Linked DNA regions of Microterricola viridarii. Each later gene encodes a partner of the first gene's protein in a complex. Links are inferred from orthologs where the notes say so. Each region holds a gene or a part of one and is shown in the gene's direction. Other genes may lie near its edges.

Region 1 (8,321 bases):
GACCCTGCTGTGGACGCTCAGCGCCAGCGAGATCATCCTCCTGGGCACCACCGCGCCGTCAGCGGGCGCCCTCCCCGCCGCACCCTTCCTGCTGGAGGACGGCACGAAGACGCTGCTCGCCCTGTTCACCCACGAGGAGAGGGCGCTGCCCTTCCGTGAGGCTCACCCGGCCGCGGCTCCCGTGCTCGGCATGACCGTGCTCACGCGCCTGCCAGAAGGACTCGGGATCATCGTGAACCCGGGCTCGCGACTTGGCTGCGAGATCCCGGCGGCCAGCATCAGCGAGTTCGTCGGAGAGCTGATGGGCACTGTCATCGACGAGTCCTCGTGACTCGCGCGGGCGGCGTGTTATTCCGAGAATCGGGGGCCGTGCTCGCCCCGGCCCCAGCGGCGGCCCCAGACCCCCTGATTGCCAGTCATTGCACAGCCCCGCTGGTTTGACCGCAGCGACACACAAAGGTAATATTTCGTGGGTGTGCGTATCGTCGTGCGCGCGGATTGTGCCCGAAAGGCACGGCCCTCGCGTCTGATGCACACACATGGGAACCCTGATTCGGGTTACCCCCACGGCATATCCACCATCCAAAAGCAGAGCTACTCAGCGCTGCCGGTGGGTCCAGATGAACTCGAACGAAACTCTCAGGCGCAAGTCAGGGGCATCCGTTCGAATGCTAATCACCAGGCTGTCACCGTGCAGCACAAATAAGGAGCTCAGTAGTGCCAACGATTCAGCAGTTGGTCCGCAAGGGACGCACGCCGAAGGTCACCAAGACCAAGGCCCCCGCCCTGAAGGCCAACCCCCAGCAGCGTGGTGTTTGCACCCGCGTCTACACCACCACCCCGAAGAAGCCGAACTCGGCCCTTCGCAAGGTTGCCCGTGTCAAGCTCTCCAACGGCACCGAGGTCACCGCCTACATCCCCGGTGAGGGCCACAACCTCCAGGAGCACTCGATGGTGCTCGTTCGCGGTGGTCGTGTGAAGGACCTCCCCGGTGTGCGCTACAAGATTGTTCGCGGCGCGCTCGACACTCAGGCAGTTAAGAATCGTAAGCAGGCTCGCAGCCGCTACGGAGCGAAGATGGACAAGAAGTAATGCCTCGTAAAGGACCAGCACCCAAGCGCCCCGTCGTAGCCGACCCGGTATACGGCGCCCCGATCGTCAGCCAGCTCGTCAACAAGATCCTTCTTGATGGCAAGAAGGGCCTCGCTGAGCGCATCGTTTACGACGCACTCGAAGGCGTTGCAGCGAAGAACGGCCAGGACGCCGTTGTCACGCTCAAGAAGGCACTCGACAACGTTCGCCCGACCCTCGAGGTCCGGTCGCGTCGCGTCGGTGGCTCCACCTACCAGGTCCCGGTCGAGGTCAAGCCTCACCGCGCCAACACCCTGGCTCTCCGCTGGCTCACCAGCTACGCCAAGGCTCGTCGCGAGAAGACCATGACCGAGCGCCTCACCAACGAGATTCTCGATGCGAGCAACGGCCTCGGCGCCGCTGTCAAGCGTCGTGAAGACACGCACAAGATGGCCGAGTCGAACAAGGCCTTCGCACACTACCGCTGGTAGCAAGTGCCTTTCGGATGCCGCGGGCTCACGCCCGCGGCATCCGAGAGCCTCGTTCGACCCCATCAACCAACAAACTTTCGGAGGAATCCCGTGGCACAAGATGTGCTCACCGACCTGAGTAAGGTCCGCAACATCGGCATCATGGCTCACATTGATGCCGGTAAGACCACCACGACCGAGCGCATCCTGTTCTACACGGGCGTCAACCACAAGATCGGCGAGACCCACGATGGTGGCGCGACGACCGACTGGATGGAGCAGGAGAAGGAACGTGGCATCACGATTACTTCCGCTGCGGTCACCTGCTTCTGGAACAAGAACCAGGTCAACATCATTGACACCCCCGGCCACGTTGACTTCACCGTTGAGGTAGAGCGTTCGCTCCGCGTCCTCGACGGCGCCGTTGCTGTGTTCGACGGCAAGGAGGGCGTCGAGCCCCAGTCCGAGACCGTGTGGCGTCAGGCCGACAAGTACGTCGTCCCCCGCATCTGCTTCGTCAACAAGATGGACAAGCTGGGCGCAGACTTCTACTACACCGTCAGCACCATCGTCAGCCGTCTCGGCGCTCGTCCGCTGGTTCTCCAGCTGCCGATCGGTGAAGAGTCCGGCTTCGAGGGCGTTGTCGACCTCGTCGAGATGCGTGCACTCACCTGGCGCGGCGACGCAAAGGGTGACGTCCAGATGGGCGCCAAGTACGCCATCGAGGAGATCCCCGCCGACCTCGTCGAGAAGGCCGCCGAGTACCGCACCGCGCTGCTCGAGGTTGTCGCCGAGACCGACGACGCTCTGATGGAGAAGTACTTCGGTGGCGAAGAGCTCACCGTCGCCGAGATCAAGGGCGCGATCCGCAAGCTCACGGTCAACAGCGAGATCTACCCGGTTCTCTGTGGCTCTGCCTTCAAGAACCGCGGCGTTCAGCCGATGCTCGACGCCGTCATCGACTACCTCCCGTCGCCGCTCGACGTCCCGGCCATCGAGGCCCACGACGCCCGCGACGAGGAGAAGGTCGTCCTCCGTCACGCCGACGCCACCGAGCCGTTCGCTGCTCTCGCGTTCAAGGTTGCTGTGCACCCGTTCTTCGGTCGCCTCACCTACATCCGCGTGTACTCCGGCCGCCTCGACAGCGGTGCCCAGGTCATCAACTCGACCAAGGGCAAGAAGGAGCGCATCGGCAAGATCTTCCAGATGCACGCCAACAAGGAAAACCCTGTTGACTCCGTCACCGCTGGAAACATCTACGCCGTCATCGGCCTCAAGGACACCACCACCGGTGACACCCTGTGTGACCCGGACAACCAGGTTGTTCTCGAGTCGATGACCTTCCCCGAGCCCGTCATTGAGGTTGCTATCGAGCCCAAGACCAAGGCTGACCAGGAGAAGCTCGGCACCGCGATCCAGAAGCTCGCCGAAGAAGACCCGACGTTCCGCACCGAGCAGAACGCTGAGACCGGTCAGACGGTCATCAAGGGCATGGGCGAGCTCCACCTCGACATCCTCGTTGACCGCATGAAGCGCGAGTTCAACGTTGAGGCCAACGTTGGTAAGCCGCAGGTGGCGTACCGCGAGACCATCAAGAAGGCCGTCGAGAAGCACGACTACACCCACAAGAAGCAGACCGGTGGTTCGGGTCAGTTCGCTAAGATCCAGTTCGGCCTCGAGCCGATGGAGGTCACCTCCGACAAGATCTACGAGTTCGACAACAAGGTCACCGGTGGCCGTATCCCTCGCGAGTACATCCCCTCGGTGGACGCGGGCTTCCGGGATGCCATGCAGTACGGCATCCTCGCTGGGTACCCGTTGGTCGGCGTCAAGGCAATCCTGCTTGACGGCGCTGCCCACGACGTCGACTCTTCGGAGATGGCGTTCAAGATTGCCGGCTCGATGGGCTTCAAGGAAGCCGCTCGGAAGGCAAACCCGGTTCTGCTCGAGCCGCTCATGGCCGTCGAGGTCCGCACCCCTGAGGAATACATGGGTGATGTCATCGGCGACCTGAACTCGCGTCGCGGTCAGATCCAGTCCATGGAGGACGCAAGCGGTGTGAAGGTTATTCGCGCCAATGTTCCGCTCTCGGAAATGTTCGGTTACATCGGTGACCTGCGGTCGAAGACCTCTGGTCGCGCCGTGTACTCGATGACCTTCGAAAGCTACGCCGAGGTTCCCAAGGCTGTCGCCGACGAGATCGTGGCAAAGAACAAGGGCGAATAGCCCCTGTTAGTGCGAGCCATCCGGTTCGCGTAACATAACAAACAATCACCGTAGAGAACCGGTCGCAATCCAGCGACCGGGGCTTCTACTCGAGTCCTGAGGAGGACCCACAGTGGCCAAGGCCAAGTTCGAGCGGACCAAGCCGCACGTAAACATCGGAACGATCGGTCACGTTGACCACGGTAAGACCACGCTGACTGCAGCGATCTCGAAGGTCCTGGCAGACAAGTTCCCGTCCGCCACCAACGTGCAGCGCGACTTCGCTACCATCGACTCCGCTCCCGAGGAGCGCCAGCGTGGTATCACGATCAACATCTCGCACGTTGAGTACGAGACCCCGAAGCGCCACTACGCGCACGTCGACGCCCCGGGTCACGCTGACTACATCAAGAACATGATCACCGGTGCTGCTCAGATGGACGGCGCAATCCTCGTGGTTGCCGCTACTGACGGCCCGATGGCTCAGACCCGTGAGCACGTTCTGCTCGCCAAGCAGGTCGGCGTGCCGTACCTGATGGTCGCGCTGAACAAGTCCGACATGGTTGACGACGAAGAGATCCTTGAGCTCGTTGAGCTCGAGGTTCGCGAGCTCCTCTCCAGCCAGGGCTTCGACGGCGACGAGGCCCCCGTGGTCCGCGTCTCCGGCCTGAAGGCTCTCGAGGGCGACGAGAAGTGGACCCAGGCTGTCCTGGACCTCATGACCGCTGCTGACGAGCACATCCCGGACCCCGTCCGTGACCGTGACAAGCCGTTCCTCATGCCCGTCGAGGACGTCTTCACCATCACCGGTCGTGGAACGGTCGTCACCGGCCGCGCCGAGCGTGGAACCCTGAAGATCAACTCCGAGGTCGAGATCGTCGGCATCCGCCCGACGCAGAAGACCACGGTCACGGGTATCGAGATGTTCCACAAGCAGCTCGACGAGGCCTGGGCCGGCGAGAACTGTGGTCTGCTGCTCCGCGGCACGAAGCGTGAAGACGTCGAGCGTGGCCAGGTTGTCGTTCAGCCCGGTTCCGTGACGCCTCACACCAACTTCGAGGGCACCGCCTACATCCTGTCCAAGGATGAGGGTGGCCGTCACAACCCGTTCTACGCGAACTACCGTCCGCAGTTCTACTTCCGTACCACGGACGTCACCGGCGTCATCACGCTGCCCGAGGGCACCGAGATGGTCATGCCCGGCGACACCACCGACATGACCGTTGAGCTGATCCAGCCCATCGCCATGGAAGACGGCCTCGGCTTCGCCATCCGTGAGGGTGGCCGCACCGTTGGCGCCGGCACGGTGACCAAGGTCCTCAAGTAGTTTCTACTGGTTGATCCCTGATGGGGTCGAGCCTTCGGGCTCGGCCCCATCAGTCTTTTAACGCCGTCGAGCGCTGCCGTCAGTGCAGCGGTTCGCCGTTCACGGTCGTGCTCAGTTCGATGCTGTCGCCGACGCTGCGCGCCACGGTGCAGCTGGCCGCGATCGAGCGGCCGATGATCGCCAGCAGCTTCTGCTTCTCGGCATCGCTCAGCCCGCCCAGCTCGAGCAGCATCTCCTCCTCGATCGCGAAGTAGCGCTCCTCGGCCGGGTCCGAGTCGCCGTGCGCCCAGACGGTGGAGGCGAAGTCGTCGCCGAGCCGGCGGGCCGTCGCCCGATCCGAGCTCATCCCCGCGCAGCCGGCCAGCGCCAGCTTGAGCAGCTCGCCAGGGGTGAAATGGCCGGGCGCGTCGACGGGCCCGATCAAGACCTCGCTGCCGCGTGCGTTGCGACCGAGGTATCGCCGCGTGCCCGTGCGGGTGGCGCTCACGCTGGCCGGCCCGCTCCGGGCAGAGGGGGCGGCAGGTGGTGCGGCAGTGGGTGGTTCCGAGAATTCGCTCATGCCCCATTGTGCGGCAGCGGTCCCCTGTACATATTCAGGGAGCGGAACAAGAATGGAGGTATGCGCGCCGCTTGGCACGCGTGCCGCGACGAAAGGGGCGAGTATGGGTATCGAAGATCTGACCAACCAGGCCAAGGATTTCCTGAAGAGCGAGCAGGCTGAAGGCATCAGCGACAAGCTCCTCGACGGGGCGGCCGGCCTCGCCAACAAGGTCAGCGGCGACAAGTTCGCCGACCACGTCGACACCGCGCGCAACGCGGCCGACGGAGCCGTCGGCAACGAGTAGAGGCTTCCCGGGAGCAATCCCACAAATCCTGGGCGGGGCCGAGCGCAAGCTCGGCCCCGCTTTGCTGTGCACGCCCGCCGCGGCGGGGCCGCAGCGCGGGCTTCGCTAAAGTCGTCTGCGGAGGTCACCATGACGGATGCCACGCGCGCCCCATTCGACAAGAAGCAGGCCGATCGCTTCTACCTGCCCGCGCTGCTCCTGCTCACGCTCGCCACCGGCGTCGTCGACGCGGTCAGCTACCTCGCGCTGGACAGGGTCTTCACCGGCAACATGACCGGCAACGTGCTGTTCATCGGCTTCGCCCTGGCGGGGGAGGGCGGCATCCCGCTGCTGAACAACACGCTCGCGCTGGCCGGCTTCCTGCTGGGCGCGCTCGTGGCCGCACGCGTGCTGAGGGGCAGAAGGCACGCCAGCCGGCTGCCGACCGCCAACCTCGTCGTCTTGGTCGGCGGGGCCGCGTTCACCGTCGCCCTGGCCGTGTTCTGGCTCCTCGTCGGCGCCCTGGACGAGGGCGCGATGCTCGGGGTCACCGCGGTGCTCGCGCTCGTCATGGGCGCACAGGCGGCGAGCGTGCGCTCGACGGGCATCAGCGACGTGAGCACGATCGTCGTCACCAGCACCCTGGCCAACCTCGCGATCGACAGCCGGCTCTCCGGCGGGCCGGGCGAGAAATGGCCGCGGCGCGTCTTCGCCGTCGTCGCGATGGGCGCTGGCGGCGCGATCGGCGCACTGCTGCTCCGCTTCACCGGGCACGGGGCAATCCCGCTGCTTGTGGCCGGCCTTGTCATGCTCGCCTGCGTGCTGCTGCTGCACCGGGCGCGAACCCGTGAACTCGCTGCATCCGCCTGATCCGAGCACGGCGACTGCCCCGGAATGACGGGGGAGTCGCGCCCGCCGAGCGCGACACGCCCGGGTTGCACTTGCCCCTGATTTGTGGCAAACTTGTCCAGTTCAACATTTCCGTCGTTCGTGCTGCGCACAGCGACGGGATCACTGCCAGGTAGTGCATAGTTTCGCCCCGGTTCTCCGCTGTGAGAACCGATCGAGCTAGGCCGCGGGGAGCAGAACAAACTTCATCACAGCCATGCCCAGAGCTTCGCTCTGCGCCGTGACGGCCTCGGCCAGAACAGTGGGGTGATGAGGGTGGTGCGGGCCTCGGCCCAGAGCCGCCCGATTGACAGATAAATAGTGGTGCGACTTACGAAGTACTACGACGGCGTCCAATGCAGCCAACCGGATGTAAGACGCCTTGACAGAGAGAGAGTCAGACATGGCGGGACAGAAGATCCGCATTCGACTTAAGTCTTACGACCACGAGGTAATCGATACCTCCGCTCGCAAGATCGTTGACACGGTCACCCGTGCTGGTGCCACCGTTGTTGGCCCGGTACCGCTTCCGACCGAGAAGAACGTGGTGTGCGTCATCCGTTCACCTCACAAGTACAAGGACAGCCGGGAGCACTTTGAAATGCGCACCCACAAGCGTCTGATCGACATCATCGACCCGACGCCCAAGGCCGTCGACTCGCTTATGCGTCTCGACCTGCCGGCAGACGTCAACATCGAGATCAAGCTCTAAGGGGGCCGGGATGTCTTACGCAGATACGAAGACCTCCAAGGGACTGCTCGGCACGAAGCTCGGCATGACCCAGGTCTGGGACGAGAACAACAAGCTTGTTCCCGTTACCGTCATTGAAATCGCCCCGAACGTGGTCACCCAGGTTCGCAACGTCGAGACCGACGGCTACCTCGCCGTCCAGATCGCGTCCGGCCAGATCGACCCGCGCAAGGTGAACAAGCCTGCCGCTGGTCACTTCGAGAAGGCTGGCGTCACGCCTCGCCGTCACGTCACCGAGGTTCGCACCGCGGATGCCGCTGACTACAGCGCTGGCCAGGAGCTCACCGTCGAGGGAACCTTCGAGGCCGGCCAGCTGGTCGACGTCATGGGCACCTCGAAGGGCAAGGGTTTCGCCGGTGTCATGAAGCGTCACAACTTCAAGGGTGTTTCCGCTTCGCACGGTGCACACCGCAACCACCGCAAGCCCGGTTCCATCGGTGCTTCCTCGACCCCGAGCCGTGTCTTCAAGGGCATGCGCATGGCCGGTCGCATGGGTGGAGAGCGCGTCACCGTGCTCAACCTCAAGGTGCACTCGGTTGACGCCGAGAAGGGCCTCCTGCTGGTCAAGGGCGCCGTTCCCGGTGCTCGCGGCCGTCTCGTTTTCGTTCGCAACGCAGTGAAGGGGGCGTAACCAGATGGCTACCGCTACCAACACCATCGACGTCGTCGACGTGAAGGGCAAGAAGGCCGGCTCCATCGAGCTGCCCGCCGAGCTCTTTGACGTTCCGACGAACGTTCCGCTCATCCACCAGGTCGTTGTCGCGCAGCTCGCTGCCGCACGCCAG
Region 2 (8,309 bases), 900 kb from region 1 along the record:
GTACTCGAGCGTCTAGCCAACGCAAGGTTGGGTTGAATTCGCATTTGTGTGCGGCACTGAGGCCCGGTCGCCAAATTGGAGTTGACAGGATAGCGCGGGGGTGCGTCGCCGCCAGACGGCTTGCGAGGAAATCGAACGCGGCGGCGCTGGGCCTTCCGGCTTTGGATGTTGCAACCACGGATGCCGTAGCGCTAATCAGAGAGGGGATGACGGGAATCGAACCCGCGTGATCAGTTTGGAAGACTGAGGCTCTACCATTGAGCTACATCCCCGTGACCTACAGCTGCAGGCACTTGGACAATGTTAGTACAGGTTTTGGGGTGCTTTGTACGCACGCCTGGGCAAAGCTGGTTGAATCGGTGCAGTAGACTTGCGGAGGTCTTTCCACTCGGGTGCAAACTTGCATGTTGTGGCCGGGAAGACATTACGGGTTGCGGCACTGACTCGGGGCGTAGCTCAGCTTGGTAGAGCGCTCGGTTTGGGACCGAGAGGTCGCAGGTTCGAATCCTGTCGCCCCGACCACGTCGTGAGACATCCCAGCAGAACTTTTGACGTCTAGGAGAATTGCCACAATGCCAAACACTTCGGTTGAAATGCTCAGCCCGACGCGCGCCAAGCTGACCATCTCGGTTTCGCCCGAAGAGCTGAAGCCCAGCATCACCCACGCTTACGGCCACATCGCCGAGCAGGTCAGCGTTCCCGGCTTCCGCAAGGGCAAGGTTCCGCCCGCGATCCTCGACCAGCGCGTTGGCAAGGGTGCCGTCATCGAGCACGCCGTCAACGAGGGCCTCGACGGTTTCTACCGTCTCGCCGTCGCCGAGCACGACCTGCGCCCGCTGGGCCGCCCCAACGCCGACATCGTCGAGTGGCCCTCCGACAAGGACTTCTCGGGCGACCTGCTCCTCTCGATCGAGGTCGACGTGCGCCCCGAGCTCACGCTGCCCGAGCTCGCCGGCATCGCCATCACGGTGGACGCCGCCGAGATCTCCGACGAGGACGTCGACGCCGAGCTGGAGAAGCTGCGCAGCCGCTTCGGCACGCTCATCACGGTCGACCGCCCCGCCAAGACCGGTGACTTCGTCACCATCGACCTCACCGCCAAGATCGGCGACGACGAGGTCGACAACGCCAGCGGCATCTCCTACGAGGTCGGCTCCGGCGAGCTCATCGAGGGCATCGACGAGGCCCTCGACGCGCTCTCCGCCGACGAGACCACCACCTTCGAGTCCAAGCTGCTCGGCGGCGACCGTGAGGGCGAGACCGCTCTCATCACCGTCACCGTCACCGCGGTCAAGGAGCGCGAGCTCCCCGCTGCAGACGACGACTTCGCTCAGATCGCCAGCGAGTTCGACACCATCGCCGAGCTGCGCGAGAGCCTCGTCAAGCAGGTCGAGGGCAACAAGACCTTCGCTCAGGGCGGCCAGGCACGCGACCTCCTCATCGACAAGCTGCACGAGCTCGTCGAGGTTCCCGTTCCCGTCTCCCTCGTCGAGGACGAGGTGAACCGTCACCTCGAGGGTGAAGGCCGCCTCCAGGACGACGAGCACCGCGCAGAGGTCACCGAGTCCAGCGAGAAGACCTTCCGCACCCAGATCCTCCTCGACGCGATCGCCGAGGCCGAAGAGGTCAAGGTCAGCCAGGACGAGCTCTCGCAGTACCTCGTCCAGGGTGCAGCCCAGTACGGCATGAACCCGGCCGAGTTCGTTCAGATCCTGAGCGAGAACGGCCAGATCCAGGCCATGGTCGGCGAGGTTGCCCGCAACAAGGCCCTCGCGATCGTCCTCGGCAAGGCTGTCGTCACCGACGCCAACGGCAAGACCGTTGACCTCGCCGAGTTCACCGCCGTCGACAACGGTGAGGACGAGGCAGAGGCCGAGGCCGAGAAGCCCGCCAAGAAGGCTCCGGCCAAGAAGGCTCCGGCCAAGAAGGCTGCCGAGAAGAAGGCTTCCGACGAGGAGAAGGCTTCCGACGAGGAGCCGGCCGCGAAGAAGCCGGCCGCGAAGAAGCCCGCCGCGAAGAAGGCCGCCAAGGCCGACGACGCCGAGGCTGCCAAGTAGTCACACGCTTGTCCTGAACGAGGGTCGGATGCCGCTGGCATCCGGCCCTCGTTCTGTTCCGCCCCTTGTTCCACCCCGAGCACCCAGGAGATCGCATGGACCGCCGTACCGAGTGGCAGGCGCGCGTCGACGCCGTGTGGGCCGACGCCGCGCTGAACAACGCCGAGGTCATCGACCGCATCGACGAGCTGGCCGCCGACTGGCCGGAGGACGACGCGCTGTCCCTGTTCCAGACCGCGGGCGCCCGCGACTCCGCCGGCCTCGAGGCGCAGGCGGCGCCGCGCTACGAGAAGGCCCTGGCCCTCGGCCTGCCCGAGTCGGAGCGCGCCCAGGCCACCATCCAGCTGGCCAGCACGCTGCGCAACCTCGGCCGGGCCGACGAGGCCATCGCGCTGCTCCGCGCCGAACTGGCCGAGCGGCCGGCCGGCGAGTATGCCGGCGCCGCGACCGCGTTCCTCGCACTGGCGCTGGCCGACACCGGGAACGCGCAGGAGGCGACGCAGCTGGCCGTGCTCGCCCTGGTGCCGCACCTGCCCCGCTACCAGCGCAGCGTGGCGGCCTACGCCAGGGCCCTGACCGCGCCCTGACGGGCCGCCCCGTTCGGGCGCGCGGGGGACTCGCGATCTGCCCACGGCGAACACCGCCGTTCCCGGGCCGTCGCTCCGATAGATTCGTCATACCGCGTTAACTGAAACGGAGCGACAACATGGCTGAACCTCTGGTAGCCACCAGCGTTTTTGATCGACTGCTGAAGGACCGCATCATCTGGCTCGGTTCCGAGGTGCGCGACGACAACGCCAACGAGATCGCCGCCAAGCTCTTGCTGCTGGCCGCCGAAGACTCCAAGCGCGACATCTACCTCTACATCAACTCGCCCGGTGGCTCGATCACGGCCGGCATGGCCATCTACGACACCATGCAGTTCGTGCCGAACGACATCGTCACCGTCGGCATCGGCATGGCGGCGTCCATGGGGCAGCTGCTGCTCACCGCCGGCACCAAGGGCAAGCGCTACATCACCCCGAACGCCCGGGTGCTGCTGCACCAGCCGCACGGTGGCTTCGGCGGCACCTCCAGCGACATCCAGACGCAGGCACAGCTCATCAACGACATGAAGCGCCGCCTCGCCGAGATCACCGCTGCGCAGACCGGCAAGTCCGTCGAGCAGATCAACGCCGACGGCGACCGCGACCGTTGGTTCGACGCCGAGCAGGCCCTCGAGTACGGCTTCGTCGACCACATCCGCGAGTCCGCCCTGGATGTCACCGGCGGCGGCGGAACCGAAACCGAAACCAAATAGGCCCCCGAGCATCGACAATTCGAGCAGAAACGAAGAGACGACTATGACGACCCCCAGCTTCGGTGGCACCGCATTCTCCAGCATGCAGGCACCCGGCTCCCGCTACATCCTGCCCACGTTCGAGGAGCGCACGGCCTACGGCTACAAGCGCCAGGACCCCTACGCCAAGCTGTTCGAGGACCGCATCATCTTCCTCGGCGTGCAGGTGGATGACGCCTCCGCCGACGACGTGATGGCCCAGCTGCTCGTGCTCGAGAGCATGGACCCCGACCGCGACATCCAGATGTACATCAACTCGCCCGGTGGCTCCTTCACCGCAATGACGGCCATCTACGACACGATGCAGTACATCCGCCCGCAGGTGCAGACCATCGTCCTCGGCCAGGCGGCCTCCGCCGCCGCCGTGCTGACCGCCGCCGGAGCCCCCGGCAAGCGTCTGGCACTGCCGAACGCGCGCATCCTGATCCACCAGCCCGCCGTCGGCGAGGCCGGCCGCGGCCAGGCGTCCGACATCGAGATCCAGGCCAAGGAGATCCTGCGCATGCGCACCTGGCTCGAGGAGACGCTGGCCAAGCACTCCAACCGCGACGCCGCCCAGGTGAACAAGGACATCGACCGCGACAAGATCCTGAGCGCCGACGAGGCACTCGAGTACGGCCTGATCGACCAGGTGCTCACCTCGCGCAAGAGCCTCGCGGCCCTCACCAAGTAGACCCCGCACAGCTCGGCGCACTGCATGAACGCGACGGGGGACTGGCTGCACGACCGCCGGCCCATCCGTCGCGTTTCTGCGCTGCGGGACGCTGCGGTGGCGGATGCCGAGACCGATGGCGGCGAGTGGCCGGCGAGCATCCCGGCGATCGCCGCGGTGCTCCGCGACGGGCTCGACTTCGGCCCAGGCGTCACCTTCCTCGTCGGCGAGAACGGCAGCGGCAAGTCCACGCTGCTGGAGGGCATCGCCATGGCCGCCGGCCTGCCGCCGGAGGGCGGCAGCAGCAACGGATCGCACACGACGCGCCCCACGGAGTCCCCGCTGGCCGACTGGCTGCAGATCGAGCGCGGGCCCGGCGCGCCGCGCGGCGGGTTCTTCCTCCGCGCAGAGACCATGCACGGCTACTACAGCTATCTGGAGTCGCTGGACGGCAGCCCCGATCGGCACCTGCACTCGCTCAGTCACGGCGAGTCGTTCAACGACCTGCTCGACAACAAGCTGAACCACCCCCGCTACGTCACCGGGCTGGCCTGCCTGGACGAGCCGGAGGCCGCGCTGTCCTTCGCGTCCACCCTCAACTGGATGGTGGGGCTGCGCGACATGGTCGAGCGCGGCAGCCAGGTGATCTGCGCGACGCACTCGCCGGTGCTCGCCGCGCTGCCCGGGGCGCGCATCCTGGAACTGGGAGACTGGGGCATCCGCGAGGCGAACTGGGAGGGGCTGCAGCTCGTCGGGCACTGGCGCACGTTCCTGGACTCGCCGGATCGCTACCTGCGCCACCTCTTCGCCGATTGAAAGGCGACGGACGCTCAATTTCGGGCAACCGGTCCGAGAAACTGCGGGCGTCGCTCGCCGCGATGTCGGCATCACAGGATAGGCTCGGAACACGTTCTGGAACACTCGTTTCGAGACACGAGTGGCAAGACACGAATTCAAGTCGCTGAGGAGGCGGACGGATGGCACGCATAGGTGAAAGCGCCGATCTGCTCAAATGCTCCTTCTGTGGGAAGAGCCAGAAGCAGGTCCAGCAGCTCATCGCTGGGCCCGGCGTCTACATCTGCGACGAGTGCGTCGAGCTCTGCAACGAGATCATCGAGGAGCGCCTCGCCGAATCCGGCGAGGAGGCCACCGGCGACTTCGAGCTGCCCAAGCCGAAGGAGATCTTCGGCTTCCTCGAGGAGTACGTGATCGGGCAGGAGCCCGCCAAGCGCGCCCTGGCCGTCGCCGTCTACAACCACTACAAGCGCGTGCGCGCGCGCAGCGCCATCGGGCCGGCCGACGTCAAGGACGACATCGAGATCGCCAAGTCCAACATCCTGCTGATCGGCCCGACCGGCTGCGGCAAGACCTACCTCGCGCAGACCCTCGCCAAGCGCCTCAACGTGCCGTTCGCGGTCGCGGATGCCACCGCGCTGACCGAGGCCGGCTACGTCGGCGAGGACGTCGAGAACATCCTGCTCAAGCTGATCCAGGCCGCCGACTACGACGTCAAGCGGGCAGAGACCGGCATCATCTACATCGACGAGGTCGACAAGATCGCCCGCAAGGCAGAGAATCCGTCGATCACACGCGACGTCTCCGGCGAGGGCGTGCAGCAGGCGCTGCTGAAGATCCTCGAGGGCACGGTCGCCTCGGTGCCGCCGCAGGGCGGGCGCAAGCACCCGCACCAGGAGTTCATCCAGATCGACACCACGAACGTGCTGTTCATCGTGGCGGGCGCCTTCGCCGGCCTGGAGGAGATCATCTCCTCCCGGGCGGGCAAGAAGGGCATCGGCTTCGGCGCCCCGCTGCACTCCAAGGGCGACGACGTCAACCTGTTCAGCGAGGTGCTGCCGGAGGACCTGCAGAAGTTCGGGCTCATCCCCGAGTTCATCGGCAGGCTCCCCGTCGTCACCACCGTCAGCCAGCTCGACCAGGCGGCGCTCATGGAGATCCTCACCAAGCCGAAGAACGCCCTCGTGCGCCAGTACCAGCGCATGTTCGAGTACGACGGCGTCGAGCTCGAGTTCGAGGAGTCGGCGCTGGAGGCCATCGCGGACCTCGCGGTGCTCCGGCAGACCGGCGCCAGAGGGCTCCGCGCCATCATGGAGGAGGTGCTCGGGCCGATCATGTTCGAGGTGCCCTCCAGCGAGGAGGTGGCGCGAGTGGTTGTCACCCGGGCCGCCGTGCTCGAGAACGCCGCACCCACGATCGTCCCGCACAAGGTGCGCCGCCAGGAGAAGTCGGCCTAGCCCGACCGCTTCAGAGCCAACGCTTCACTGACGAAGGGCACGGGCATCCTGCAACCCATCTTCGCCGGCATCGTCGCCGCGATCACCGGATTCGCCAGTTCCTTCGCCCTGGTCATCGCCGGGCTCGTCGCCGTCGGGGCCAGCGACGAACAGGCCGCATCCGGCCTGTTCGCCCTCTGCCTGGCGGTGGGCGTCATCTGCGTCCTGCTCCCGTGGCTGCTGAAGGTCCCCGTCTCCTTCGCCTGGTCGACGCCGGGCGCCGCGCTGCTGCTGGCGGCGGGCGCGACGACGCAGAACTTCGCCGCAGCAGTGGGCGCGTTCCTCGTCTGCGCGGCGCTCATCGTGCTGTGCGGGCTCTGGCCGCTGCTCGGCCGGCTGATCACCCGCATCCCGAAGTCCCTCGCGGGAGCGATGCTCGCCGGCATCCTGTTCCCGATCTGCATCGCGCCGGTCACCGCCGCCATCGAGCAGCCGCTCGTCGCCGTGCCGATGATCCTCGTCTGGCTGCTGCTCAGCCGGCTCGCGCCCCGCTGGGCCGTGCCGGCCGCCATGCTGGTGGCTGCGGTCGGCATCGCCGCGATCGCGGGGCCTGCCGCCCTCAGCGGGCAGTCCGCACTTCCCCGGCTGGAGTTCGTCGCCCCCGTCTTCGAGCCCGCCGTCATCGTGAGCCTCGGCATCCCGCTCTTCATCGTCACGATGGCGGGCCAGAACGTGCCGGGCTTCGCCGTGCTCTCGACCTTCGGATACACCGTCGCGCCGCGCACGGCGCTGCTCAGCACGGGCCTCGCCTCGGCCGGGGCGGCGCTCTTCGGCGGGCACGTGATCAACCTGGCCGCGATCACCGCGGCGTTGATGGCCAGCCCGGAGGCGCACCCGGAGCGCTCGAGGCGCTGGGTGGCCACCGTCAGCTCCGGCTTCGTCTACCTGGCCCTCGGCGTCGGGGCGGGCGTGGCGGCGGCCCTGGTGGCGGCTGCACCGCCGGTGATCATCATCGCCGTGGCTGGATTGGCCCTGCTCGGCGCGCTCGTGACCGCCGTGTCGAACGCGCTCGAGGTCGCCGAGCAGCGCATCAGCGCGATCGCGACGTTCCTGGTGACGGCATCCGGCGTCGCGATCGCCGGCATCGGATCGGCCTTCTGGGGCCTCCTGGTCGGCGGCGTGTTCCTGCTCTGGCTGGTGCCAGCGGTGCGCACGCCGCAGGCGCAGCGCGAGCCGGCGCTGCGGCCCTAGGCCAGGTCGTCGTCGGTGCGCGCGCCGAAGACGATCTCGTCCCAGCTCGGCATCGACGCCCGGCCCTTCTTGGCGCGGGCCGCGGGTGCGGCCGGGGGCACGGCAGAGACCACCGCGGGGGCCGCTGCGGGCTCGGCGGCGGTCGGCACCGCGGTCGGCACGGGGCCGGTGGGCGCGGCCGGCGACGGGACGCCCACCGGCTTGCTGACGGCTCCCCAGAGCCGCAGCGTCGGGTTGGACGGGGCCTCGTCGGAGCTGTCGCCGGGGGCGGGCGTCTGCGACGCCTCGGTCGAGACGGCCGGCACCTCGATCCGGGGCGCGGCCGGAACGGCGGTCGGCCCGGTCAGGGTCTGGCGTGGCTCGGCCACGGTCGAGGAGGCGGCCTCGCGTTCCCCGCGCCGACGGCGCAGCGCCTCGAGCAGGTCGGCGGTCTCGCTGAGCGAGGTGGCCGGCTCGTCGGCGCGTTTGATGGCGGCCTTGCTCGCGGCGGGGCTGGAGGAGGCGGCCCGGCCGTACGCCATGGGCTCCAGCTGGGAGACGACGTCGCCGGGATCGTCGCCGATCAGCGGGTCGCGGAACGAGAACGCGCCGCTGTCGAAGCGCGACTCGTCGATCGTGGTGTCGTGGCCGACGGCGCGCAGCCGGGGGATCAGTGAGCCGCTGATCTCGCCCTGCTGCGAGAGCGTCACGGCCTCGGAGTTCAAGGGGGAGAGGGTGAGCTTCTTCGGCTCGAAGGCCCAGCGCGCGTCGTGGTCGATTCCGTCGGCGGTGAAGGCGAG

Evidence for each region.
Region 2: the proteins of rpsG (region 1) and tig are in contact, whole or in part, in a crystal structure (PDB 3GTY), measured with the Thermotoga maritima proteins. The link is inferred for Microterricola viridarii from one-to-one orthologs. Residues at the interface, in WP_004081843.1 of Thermotoga maritima: Lys34, Lys52, Lys55, Glu59, Arg62, Gln63, Glu66, Asn67, Lys69, Val71, Arg95, Ala109, Lys110, Lys111, Gly112, Arg113, Pro114, Glu117, Glu121, Ile124, Ala125, Tyr127, Asn128, Asn129, Thr130, Gly131, Lys135, Asp139, Arg142, Met143; in WP_004081061.1 of Thermotoga maritima: Glu122, Val124, Val129, Leu130, Tyr133, Glu188, Gly259, Ile262, Tyr263, Glu266, Ser270, Glu273, Gln274, Glu277, Arg308, Gln311, Ile312, Ser315, Tyr316, Glu325, Arg329, Arg336, Leu363, Phe366, Trp367, Arg373, Leu377, Arg381, Leu384, Glu387.

What each region holds. Positions count from the first base shown.
Region 1 is NZ_LT629742.1:1,066,510-1,074,830, forward strand. What follows is about bases 1-2,826. They hold rpsG (30S ribosomal protein S7), read left to right. Parts: upstream 1-1,091; coding sequence 1,092-1,562; downstream 1,563-2,826. Other genes in these bases: BLT62_RS04810 (SseB family protein), read left to right, coding at 1-331; rpsL (30S ribosomal protein S12), read left to right, coding at 718-1,092; fusA (elongation factor G), read left to right, coding at 1,653-2,826. In the rest of the region: more of fusA, read left to right, coding at 2,827-3,767; tuf (elongation factor Tu), read left to right, coding at 3,880-5,073; BLT62_RS04835 (OsmC family protein), read right to left, coding at 5,153-5,632; BLT62_RS04840 (antitoxin), read left to right, coding at 5,736-5,918; BLT62_RS04845 (YoaK family protein), read left to right, coding at 6,048-6,767; rpsJ (30S ribosomal protein S10), read left to right, coding at 7,189-7,497; rplC (50S ribosomal protein L3), read left to right, coding at 7,508-8,167; rplD (50S ribosomal protein L4), read left to right, coding at 8,172-8,321.
Region 2 is NZ_LT629742.1:1,971,458-1,979,766, forward strand. Bases 1-2,814 are described here. They hold tig (trigger factor), read left to right. Parts: upstream 1-572; coding sequence 573-2,057; downstream 2,058-2,814. Other genes in these bases: BLT62_RS08970 (tetratricopeptide repeat protein), read left to right, coding at 2,153-2,644; BLT62_RS08975 (ATP-dependent Clp protease proteolytic subunit), read left to right, coding at 2,764-2,814. Outside these bases: more of BLT62_RS08975, read left to right, coding at 2,815-3,357; BLT62_RS08980 (ATP-dependent Clp protease proteolytic subunit), read left to right, coding at 3,401-4,069; BLT62_RS08985 (AAA family ATPase), read left to right, coding at 4,094-4,864; ATP-dependent Clp protease ATP-binding subunit ClpX, read left to right, coding at 5,026-6,300; BLT62_RS18415 (hypothetical protein), read right to left, coding at 6,297-6,497; BLT62_RS08995 (benzoate/H(+) symporter BenE family transporter), read left to right, coding at 6,415-7,530; septation protein SepH, read right to left, coding at 7,527-8,309. UniProt on the Bacillus subtilis protein: Involved in protein export. Acts as a chaperone by maintaining the newly synthesized protein in an open conformation. Functions as a peptidyl-prolyl cis-trans isomerase.